Regions from separate parts of the Pseudomonas sp. HLG18 genome, predicted to be linked through region 1. Evidence: predicted binding sites of a transcription regulator. Region 1 holds the regulator's gene; the other holds the start of a gene.
What was found. Region 1 encodes sigma-54, which starts transcription at its own class of promoters, with help from an activator protein. Its sites were predicted from a motif close to ANTGGCATNNANNTTGCTNT; they were not measured.
Positions count from the first base shown of each region.

Region 1 (4,532 bases):
TGCCGGTGATCCGTCGAGTGGGACTCGGCATGGCTGTAGCCAACGCCGCGGCCTTTGTGCGCGAGCACGCTCACGGCGTCACTCAGGCCCGCGGTGGCGAAGGTGCCGCCCGCGAATTCTGCGAACTGATCCTGCGCGCCCAGGGCAGCCTCGATGCCGCCAACAACGCGTACCTGTGAGTCAAACCATGTTTAGCAAAAAATTTCGCAACATACTGCTGTTCGGTTGCATCGCTGCGATTTTCGGCGCAGTCGGCTACTGGAACATCAGCCCGGAACGCTTCCTCGACAAGCCTCCTGTCTCCGCAGCAGAAAGCCCGATCGACTGGTACGCGACCAACACCCACACCTTGCAGTATCTGGAAGATGGCAAGGTGCAGTACGAAATGACGTCCGAGAAGGCCGAGCACGTCAAGGCGACCGACATTACACTGGTCACCCGGCCCGACCTGAACATGTACCGCGGCACCGACTTCCCGTGGCACGTGACCAGCGAGCGCGGCGAAGTGAACTCCGGAGGCACCGAAGTCGAACTGATCGACTCGGTCCGGATCAAGCGTACCGACGAAAAGAACCGCGACACCCTGATCACCAGCACCCGAATGACGGTGTTCCCTCAGCAGCAATATGCGCAGACCCAGCAACCCGTTAGAATCGACGGCGCTGGCGGTGTATCGACCGGCGTGGGAATGAAAGCGTATTTGAAGGAAAGCAGGATACACCTGCTATCGAACGTAAGAGGACAGTATGAGGCTCGTTAAAACCCTCCCTATTTTGCTCAGTCTGGGCGCAGCACTGGGAAGCGTGAGCGCCTGGGCTCTGCCGAACGATAGTCAGCAACCGATCCGCATCCAGGCTGACGACGCTCAGCTCGATGACAAGAATGGCATCGCGACCTATAAGGGCGATGTGATCATCACCCAGGGCTCGATGATCGTCAAAGGCAACACCGTGACCATGACCCGTGCGCCTAACGGTGACATCGACGTCGTGACTTCGGTGGGCAACCTCGCCTACTTCGAGCAGCTGCAGACTGCCGGTGATGCCAAACCCGTCCAGGGCTGGGGCGTGACGATTCAGTACCACGCTGCGCAGAACCGCGTCGTGCTGATCGACAAGGCAAAAGTCGTCGACAAGGACAACAACACCACTCAGGGCGAGAAAATCGTCTATGACACGGTGAAAAAACTGGCCAGCGCCGGTCGAGCCACTGGCAGCAAGGTCACCGAAGCGCGTCCGCGCATCGACATGGTGATCCAGCCGAAGAAGAAAACCGACGAGAAAACCCAGTAATGGCAACTCTGAAAGCTCAGCACCTGGCCAAGGCCTATAAAAGCCGCCAGGTCGTGCGCGACGTCAGCCTGTCGATTGACAGCGGTCAGATCGTCGGTCTGCTCGGCCCGAACGGCGCCGGCAAGACCACGTGCTTCTACATGATCGTCGGCCTGGTTCAGGCCGATCAGGGTCGCGTACTGATCGACGACCTGGACGTCAGTCACCAGCCCATGCACGGTCGCGCGAAAGCCGGTATCGGTTATCTGCCGCAGGAAGCGTCGATCTTTCGCAAACTGTCGGTCGCCGACAACATCATGGCCATCCTCGAGACCCGTCAGGAGCTCGACAAGGCCGGTCGTCGCAAGGAGCTGGAAAGCCTGCTGCAGGAATTCCACATCAGCCACATTCGCGACAACCTCGGCATGAGCCTGTCCGGTGGTGAGCGCCGCCGCGTGGAGATCGCTCGCGCACTGGCTACGGCACCGAAGTTCATTCTGCTCGACGAACCATTCGCCGGTGTCGACCCGATCTCCGTGGGCGACATCAAGCAGATCATCCACCACCTCAAGGCCAAGGGCATCGGTGTGCTGATCACCGACCACAACGTCCGCGAGACGCTGGATATTTGCGAAACAGCCTACATCGTCAACGACGGCCAACTGATTGCCGAAGGCGACTCCGCGACCATCCTCGCCAACGATCTGGTGAAGGAAGTGTACCTGGGTCACGAGTTCCGCCTGTAAGCGCGACGGTATTCGAGCGGCCGTCCGGGTGCTGTAACGTTGAAGCGCATTTTTATAGGCTTTTATTGTTACAGCGCTCTAGGCAAACACGACAGTTTCAGGCATATAATTTGCTTAAGTTTGGCGCTCCGGCGCCCTGTAGTGGATGGCGCATAGCGCCGGCGAATAAGGTGTTAAGCCCCTGCCATGAAACCATCGCTAGTCTTGAGAATGGGCCAGCAGCTGACGATGACACCGCAGCTGCAACAGGCCATCCGCCTGCTCCAATTGTCGACCCTGGATCTGCAACAGGAAATCCAGGAGGCGCTGGAATCCAACCCGATGCTCGAACGCCAGGAAGACGGCGACGACTTCGACAATTCCGACCCGCTGGCCGACAACGCCGAACAGAAACCCAACACCGAGATCCAGGAACCTTCCTATCAGGAAACCGCGCCGACGGTCGACAATCTCGAGGACGGCGAATGGAACGAGCGCATCCCCAACGAACTCCCTGTGGACACCGCCTGGGAAGATGTCTACCAGACCAGCGCCAGCAGCCTGCCCAGCAGCGATGACGACGAGTGGGATTTCACCACCCGCACCTCTGCCGGTGAAAGCCTGCAAAGCCACTTGCTGTGGCAACTGAACCTGGCGCCGATGTCCGACACCGACCGCCTGATCGCTGTCACCCTGATCGACTGCATCAATAATCAGGGCTACCTCGACGAAACCCTCGAAGAAATCCTCGACGCATTTGATCCGGAACTCGACATCGAGCTGGACGAGATCGAAGCCGTCCTGCATCGCATCCAGCAGTTTGAACCCGCCGGCATCGGCGCCCGCAACCTGAGTGAATGCCTGCTGCTGCAATTGCGCCAGCTATCGACCAAGACCCCCTGGCTGGCGGAAGCCAAGCGTCTGGTCACCGATTACATCGACCTGCTCGGCAGCCGCGACTACAGCCAGTTGATGCGGCGCATGAAGCTCAAGGAAGATGAACTGCGCCAGGTCATCGAACTGGTCCAGAGCCTCAACCCGCGCCCCGGCTCGCAAATCGAGTCCACCGAAGCCGAATACGTGGTACCCGACGTGATCGTGCGCAAGGACAACGAGCGCTGGCTCGTCGAGCTGAACCAGGAATCCGTGCCACGCCTGCGGGTCAACGCCCAATACGCCGGTTTCGTGCGCCGCGCCGACACCAGCGCCGACAATACCTTCATGCGCAATCAGTTGCAGGAAGCCCGCTGGTTCATCAAGAGTCTGCAGAGTCGCAACGAAACCCTGATGAAGGTAGCCACTCAGATCGTCGAACATCAGCGCGGATTCCTGGAGTACGGCGACGAAGCCATGAAGCCACTGGTGCTGCACGACATCGCTGAAGCGGTGGGTATGCACGAGTCGACGATTTCCCGGGTGACCACGCAAAAATTCATGCATACCCCGCGGGGCATATATGAACTGAAATACTTTTTCTCCAGCCATGTCAGCACCTCCGAAGGCGGCGAATGCTCGTCCACGGCGATCCGCGCGATCATCAAGAAACTGGTCGCCGCGGAAAATCAGAAAAAGCCGTTGAGTGACAGCAAGATCGCTGGTTTACTGGAGGCACAAGGCATTCAGGTGGCTCGCCGCACCGTCGCCAAGTACCGCGAATCCCTGGGAATCGCGCCTTCGAGCGAACGCAAGCGGTTGATGTAAGCCACGTTACAGCGTTCCAGTGGCAGGCTCTTCGGCCTGCCGCTTTATGCACTGGCAACGAAGGAGAAGCTGTATGCAAGTCAACATCAGTGGACACCAACTGGAAGTTACCCAACCTCTCCGTGAGTACGTTGAGCAAAAGCTCAAGAGGCTTGAGGGACATTTCGACAAGATCACCAACGTGCAAGTCACGATGTGCGTCGAAAAGCTGAAGCAGAAAATCGAAGCCACGCTGCATATTCCCGGCAACGAGGTCGTCGCAAACGCGGAACATACCGATATGTACGCAGCGATCGACGCGCTGACCGACAAGCTTGATAAACAACTCAAAAAGCATAAGGAAAAGACCCAGAGCCTGCTCCAGGGCGCTACCGGTCGATAACCCCCACCCCCATGATCCGACTTGAAAGCATCCTGACCCCCGGCCGTTCCCTGGTGAACGTGCCGGGCGGCAGTAAAAAGAAAGCCCTCGAACAAATTGCCAACCTGATCGCCCGGGAAGTCCCGGATCTGGAGATGCAAGATGTCTTCGAGGCGCTGATTGCCCGTGAAAAACTCGGCTCGACGGGTTTTGGCAACGGCATCGCCATTCCCCACTGTCGCCTCAAGGGCTGTGAATCGCCCATCAGTGCCCTGATGCACCTGGAAGCCCCAATAGATTTCGATGCCATCGATGGCGCACCGGTCGACCTGCTGTTCGTGTTGCTGGTCCCGGAAGCTGCCACCGATGCGCACCTGGAGCTGCTGCGCCAGATCGCCAGCATGCTCGACCGCAAGGAAGTGCGCGAGAAACTGCGTCGCGCCACGACTAACGAAGCCTTGTATCAGGTTGTCC
Region 1 covers NZ_CP195831.1:6,186,284-6,190,815, reverse strand. The annotation lists gene ACSPX5_RS28270 (KdsC family phosphatase) at 1-179, shown strand, start outside; gene lptC (LPS export ABC transporter periplasmic protein LptC) at 188-760, shown strand; gene lptA (lipopolysaccharide transport periplasmic protein LptA) at 747-1,292, shown strand; gene lptB (LPS export ABC transporter ATP-binding protein) at 1,292-2,017, shown strand; gene ACSPX5_RS28250 (RNA polymerase factor sigma-54) at 2,204-3,697, shown strand; gene hpf (ribosome hibernation-promoting factor, HPF/YfiA family) at 3,771-4,079, shown strand; gene ptsN (PTS IIA-like nitrogen regulatory protein PtsN) at 4,091-4,532, shown strand, end outside.

Region 2 (4,532 bases), 1.0 Mb from region 1:
ACTGGATAAATACGCGGTTACTTATGGCAATAGCATCTTTTTCGTTACGTCCTTATGACAAAACGGTCATTCCATCGATGTGACTCATTGGTTAGAACTGGACACAGGTTGACGTCGCAACGGCGTCAACACCTTGGCTCGCCACGCCGGCAGCGAGCCGCCAACGGCAGAGTTTTTCTGCCAGACCTCAATTGAGGTCGACGCGACAAAAACAGTCAACAAGTGAGGGAAACACCCTATGAGAAGACTTAAGCGTGATCCGTTGGAAAGAGCATTTTTGCGCGGATATCAATATGGCGTTGGTGGCAAATCCCGTGAGCTTTGCCCATTTACTCTACCGTCGGTACGTCAAGCCTGGATCAACGGCTGGCGAGAAGGACGCGGCGACAACTGGGACGGTATGACCGGCACTGCGGGAATCCACAGACTCAACGAACTTCACGCCGTCGGCTGACACAGGGCACTTATTGCGACACGACAATCTGATTTCGTAACAACCTGATCACCATGCACGTCCTTCCCGGACGGCGGGCTACGGCCCAGGGGCTCCTTCGAGGAGCCCTTTTTTATGCCTGCCTTTCATGTCCGCCGATCAGCGTTTGGCGGCGATGGCGTCCACGGATTCGCGGATCAGCGCCGGGCCCTTGTAGATGAAGCCGGAGTAGATCTGCACCAGACTCGCGCCAGCAGCGATCTTCTCGGCCGCATGCTTGCCTTCGGTGATACCGCCCGCCGCGATGATCGGCAGTTTGCCACCCAGCTCGGACGCCAGCACTTTCACGGTGTGGGTGCTCTTTTCACGCACCGGCGCGCCGGACAGACCGCCCGCCTCGTCGCCGTGTTCCATGCCTTCGACGCCCACGCGGCTGAGGGTGGTGTTGGTGGCGATCACCGCGTCCATCCCGGTTTCGATCAGCGCCTGGGCGACTTGCGCGGTTTCTTCGTCGGTCATGTCCGGCGCGATCTTGATCGCCAGTGGTACATGTTTGCCGTGACGCAGGGCCAGTTCGGCGCGGCGCGTGGCCAGGTCCGCCAGCAATTGCTTGAGCGAATCGCCGAATTGCAGGCTGCGCAGGCCCGGGGTGTTCGGCGAGCTGACGTTGACCGTGACGTAGCTGGCGTGGGCGTAGACCTTGTCCAGGCAGATCAGGTAGTCGTCTACCGCGCGCTCGACCGGGGTGTCGAAGTTCTTGCCGATGTTGATCCCCAGCACGCCTTTGTATTTGGCCGCCACCACCCGCGCCAGCAGGTTATCCACACCGAGGTTGTTGAAACCCATGCGGTTGATGATCGCCTCGGCTTCCGGCAGGCGGAAAATCCGTGGTTTCGGGTTGCCCGGCTGCGGACGCGGGGTCACGGTGCCGATTTCGACAAAACCGAACCCCAGCTGGGCGAAGCCGTCGATGGCCGCGCCGTTCTTGTCCAGACCGGCCGCCAGACCCACAGGATTCGGGAACTGCAGGCCCATGACAGTCACCGGCAGCGACGCCGGCGCCTTGCACAGCAAGCCGTTGAGGCCCAAACGCCCGCCCGCGCCGATCAGATCCAGCGACAGATCGTGGGAGGTTTCCGGGGAAAGTTTGAACAACAGCTGACGGGCCAGGGTGTACATGGGCGGCTATGACTCGGGCGGCGAAAAGAGGCGGCGATTATAGCCGGGCATCGTCCCGCCGCGCGAGGCGCACGGGTAAATCGGTGCGCATGGCATATGCCTTGCACCTTCCTCGGCATCAGCCTGCAGGCCAATGGTGGCGTGCAGGCAAGGACAATGGCGTCGTCTCTCGGTTTTGCGCGGGCAAAGCCTGGGACGGCGTTTTTTTTGAGGGTGGCTTTCATGACTCAAACCTCCGCCGGGCCGCTGGCCTGGGTCAACGGCAGCGATGCCCCGGAAAAAAGCGCGATCAACCTGGGCTTCATGGCCCTGAGCGACTGCGCCTCGCTGGTGGTCGCGGCCACCCAGGGCTTTGCCCAGCCTTACGGCCTGACCCTGAACCTCAAGCGCCAGAGTTCCTGGGCCAACCTGCGGGACAATCTGGTCAGCGGCGAACTCGATGCCGCCCACAGCCTCTACGGCCTGATCTACGCGGTGCATCTGGGCATCGGCGGCGTCGCGCCGACCGACATGGCGGTGCTGATGGGCCTGAACCAGAACGGTCAGAGCCTCAACCTGTCCCACGGTTTGCAGGGCCTGGGCGTGACCGGTCCTGAAGCGCTGCACCACCATGTGCACCAAACCCGCGCAAAACTGACCTTCGCCCAGACCTTTCCGACCGGCACCCATGCCATGTGGCTGTATTACTGGCTGGCGAGCCAGGGCATTCATCCGTTGCAGGATGTCGACAGCGTGGTCGTGCCGCCGCCACAAATGGTTGCGCACCTGCAGGCCGGTCGCATCGACGGTTTCTGCGTCGGCGAGCCGTGGGCCGCCAGCGCCGTGCAACAGAATCTCGGCTTCACGCTGGCGACCAGCCAGACCATCTGGCCCGATCACCCGGAAAAAGTCCTCGGCTGCACCCGCGCCTTCGTCGAGCAATACCCCAACACCGCCCGTGCGCTGGTGATGGCGATCCTCGAAGCCAGCCGTTTCATCGAAGAGAGCCCGGAAAACCGCCGCAGCACCGCCCAGTTGTTGAGCGCAGCGGAATACCTCGACGCCCCGGTGTCCTGCATCGAACCGCGCTTTCTCGGCGACTACGACGACGGCCTGGGCAATCGCTGGCAGGACCCACACGCCCTGCGCTTTCATGGCGATGGCGCGGTAAACCTGCCGTACTTGTCGGACGGCATGTGGTTCATGACCCAGTTCCGCCGCTGGGGTTTGCTGCGCGACGACCCGGATTACCTCGCCGTCGCCCGGCAGGTGCAACAACTGGAGATCTATCGCGACGCGGCGACTGCCGTGGGCGTCGCGGCCTGGGGCAAGGACATGCGCAGCAGCCAGTTGATCGACGGCAAGATCTGGGACGGCAGCGACCCGGCCGCCTATGCCCGGAGCTTCAAGCTCCACGCGCTGAGCGACAGCGCGCCCCTTCTCGCCCAGCGCTGACAGGAGACCGCGAACATGCTGCGCATTCTGCTGATCAACGACACCGCGAAAAAAGTCGGGCGCCTGAAAGCCGCGCTGACCGAGGCCGGTTTCGAGGTGATCGACGAGTCGGGCCTGACCATCGACCTGCCGGCGCGCGTCGAAACGGTGCGTCCGGACGTGATCCTGATCGATACCGAGTCACCGAGCCGCGATGTGATGGAACAAGTGGTGCTGGTCAGCCGCGACCAACCCCGGCCGATCGTGATGTTCACCGACGAGCACGACCCTGGCGTGATGCGTCAGGCGATCAAGTCCGGGGTCAGTGCCTACATCGTCGAGGGCATCCACGCACAACGCCTGCAACCGATTCTCGACGTGGCCATGGCCCGTTTCGAGAGCGATCAGGCCTTGCGCGCCCAGCTTCAGGCCCGCGACCAGCAACTGGCCGAGCGCAAGCGCATCGAACTGGCCAAGGGGCTGCTGATGAAAATGAAGGATTGCAACGAAGAAGAGGCCTACACCCTGATGCGCCGCCAGGCCATGAGCCGCCAGCAGAAACTGATCCAGGTCGCCGAACAGATCATCGCGATGAGCGAGTTGCTTGGCTGAGCTGGCACAGATCTCGCTAAGCAATCGCTACAGGTAACCAACGGCGGTTGCCCCACCCACGACAAAGACGTCGCTCACCTTCTTCGCCCCTTTCGGCGATCCGGGTAGCGGCGTTTTTGCGTTTTGGCCCCATTGACCGGGGCCGGTGGTGCGGCCGTGGCGGCGCCCCACTGTGCTGGTTCTGATTCCTTCCCGAGATTCTCTACCGCTGAGGTGCGCGATGAATAAAAGCTTCTGGAAATCCGGCCACACCCCGACCCTGTTCGCGGCCTTCCTGTATTTCGATCTGAGTTTCATGGTCTGGTACCTGCTCGGCCCTCTGGCGGTACAAATCGCCGCTGACCTGCACCTGACCACCCAACAACGCGGCCTCGTGGTGGCCACGCCGATTCTGGCCGGCGCCGTGCTGCGCTTTGCGATGGGCATGCTTGCCGATCGCCTGTCGCCGAAAACCGCCGGGCTGATCGGCCAGGTGATCGTGATCTGCGCGCTGTTCGGCGCCTGGAAACTCGGCATCCACAGTTACGAACAAGCCTTGTTGCTTGGCCTGTTCCTCGGCATGGCCGGCGCTTCATTCGCCGTGGCGCTGCCGCTGGCCTCGCAGTGGTATCCGCCGGAGCATCAGGGCAAGGCGATGGGCATCGCCGGCGCCGGCAACTCCGGCACCGTATTCGCGGCGTTGATCGCCCCGGTACTGGCAGCGGCGTTCGGCTGGAGCAACGTGTTCGGTTTCGCCCTGATTCCGCTGATCCTGACCCTGGTACTGTTTGCCTGGCTGGCGAAAAACGCGCCGGAGCGACCAAAAGCCAAATCCATGGCCGACTACTTCAAGGCTCTGGGCGACCGCGACAGTTGGTGGTTCATGTTCTTCTACAGCGTCACCTTCGGCGGTTTC
Region 2 covers NZ_CP195831.1:860,018-864,549, reverse strand. The annotation lists gene rmf (ribosome modulation factor) at 239-454, shown strand; gene ACSPX5_RS04115 (quinone-dependent dihydroorotate dehydrogenase) at 593-1,612, opposite strand; gene ACSPX5_RS04110 (CmpA/NrtA family ABC transporter substrate-binding protein) at 1,835-3,046, shown strand; gene ACSPX5_RS04105 (ANTAR domain-containing response regulator) at 3,062-3,637, shown strand; gene ACSPX5_RS04100 (nitrate/nitrite transporter) at 3,858-4,532, shown strand, end outside.
Region 2: the regulator sigma-54 is predicted to act here: its motif matches at 1,701-1,720, upstream of ACSPX5_RS04110 (CmpA/NrtA family ABC transporter substrate-binding protein).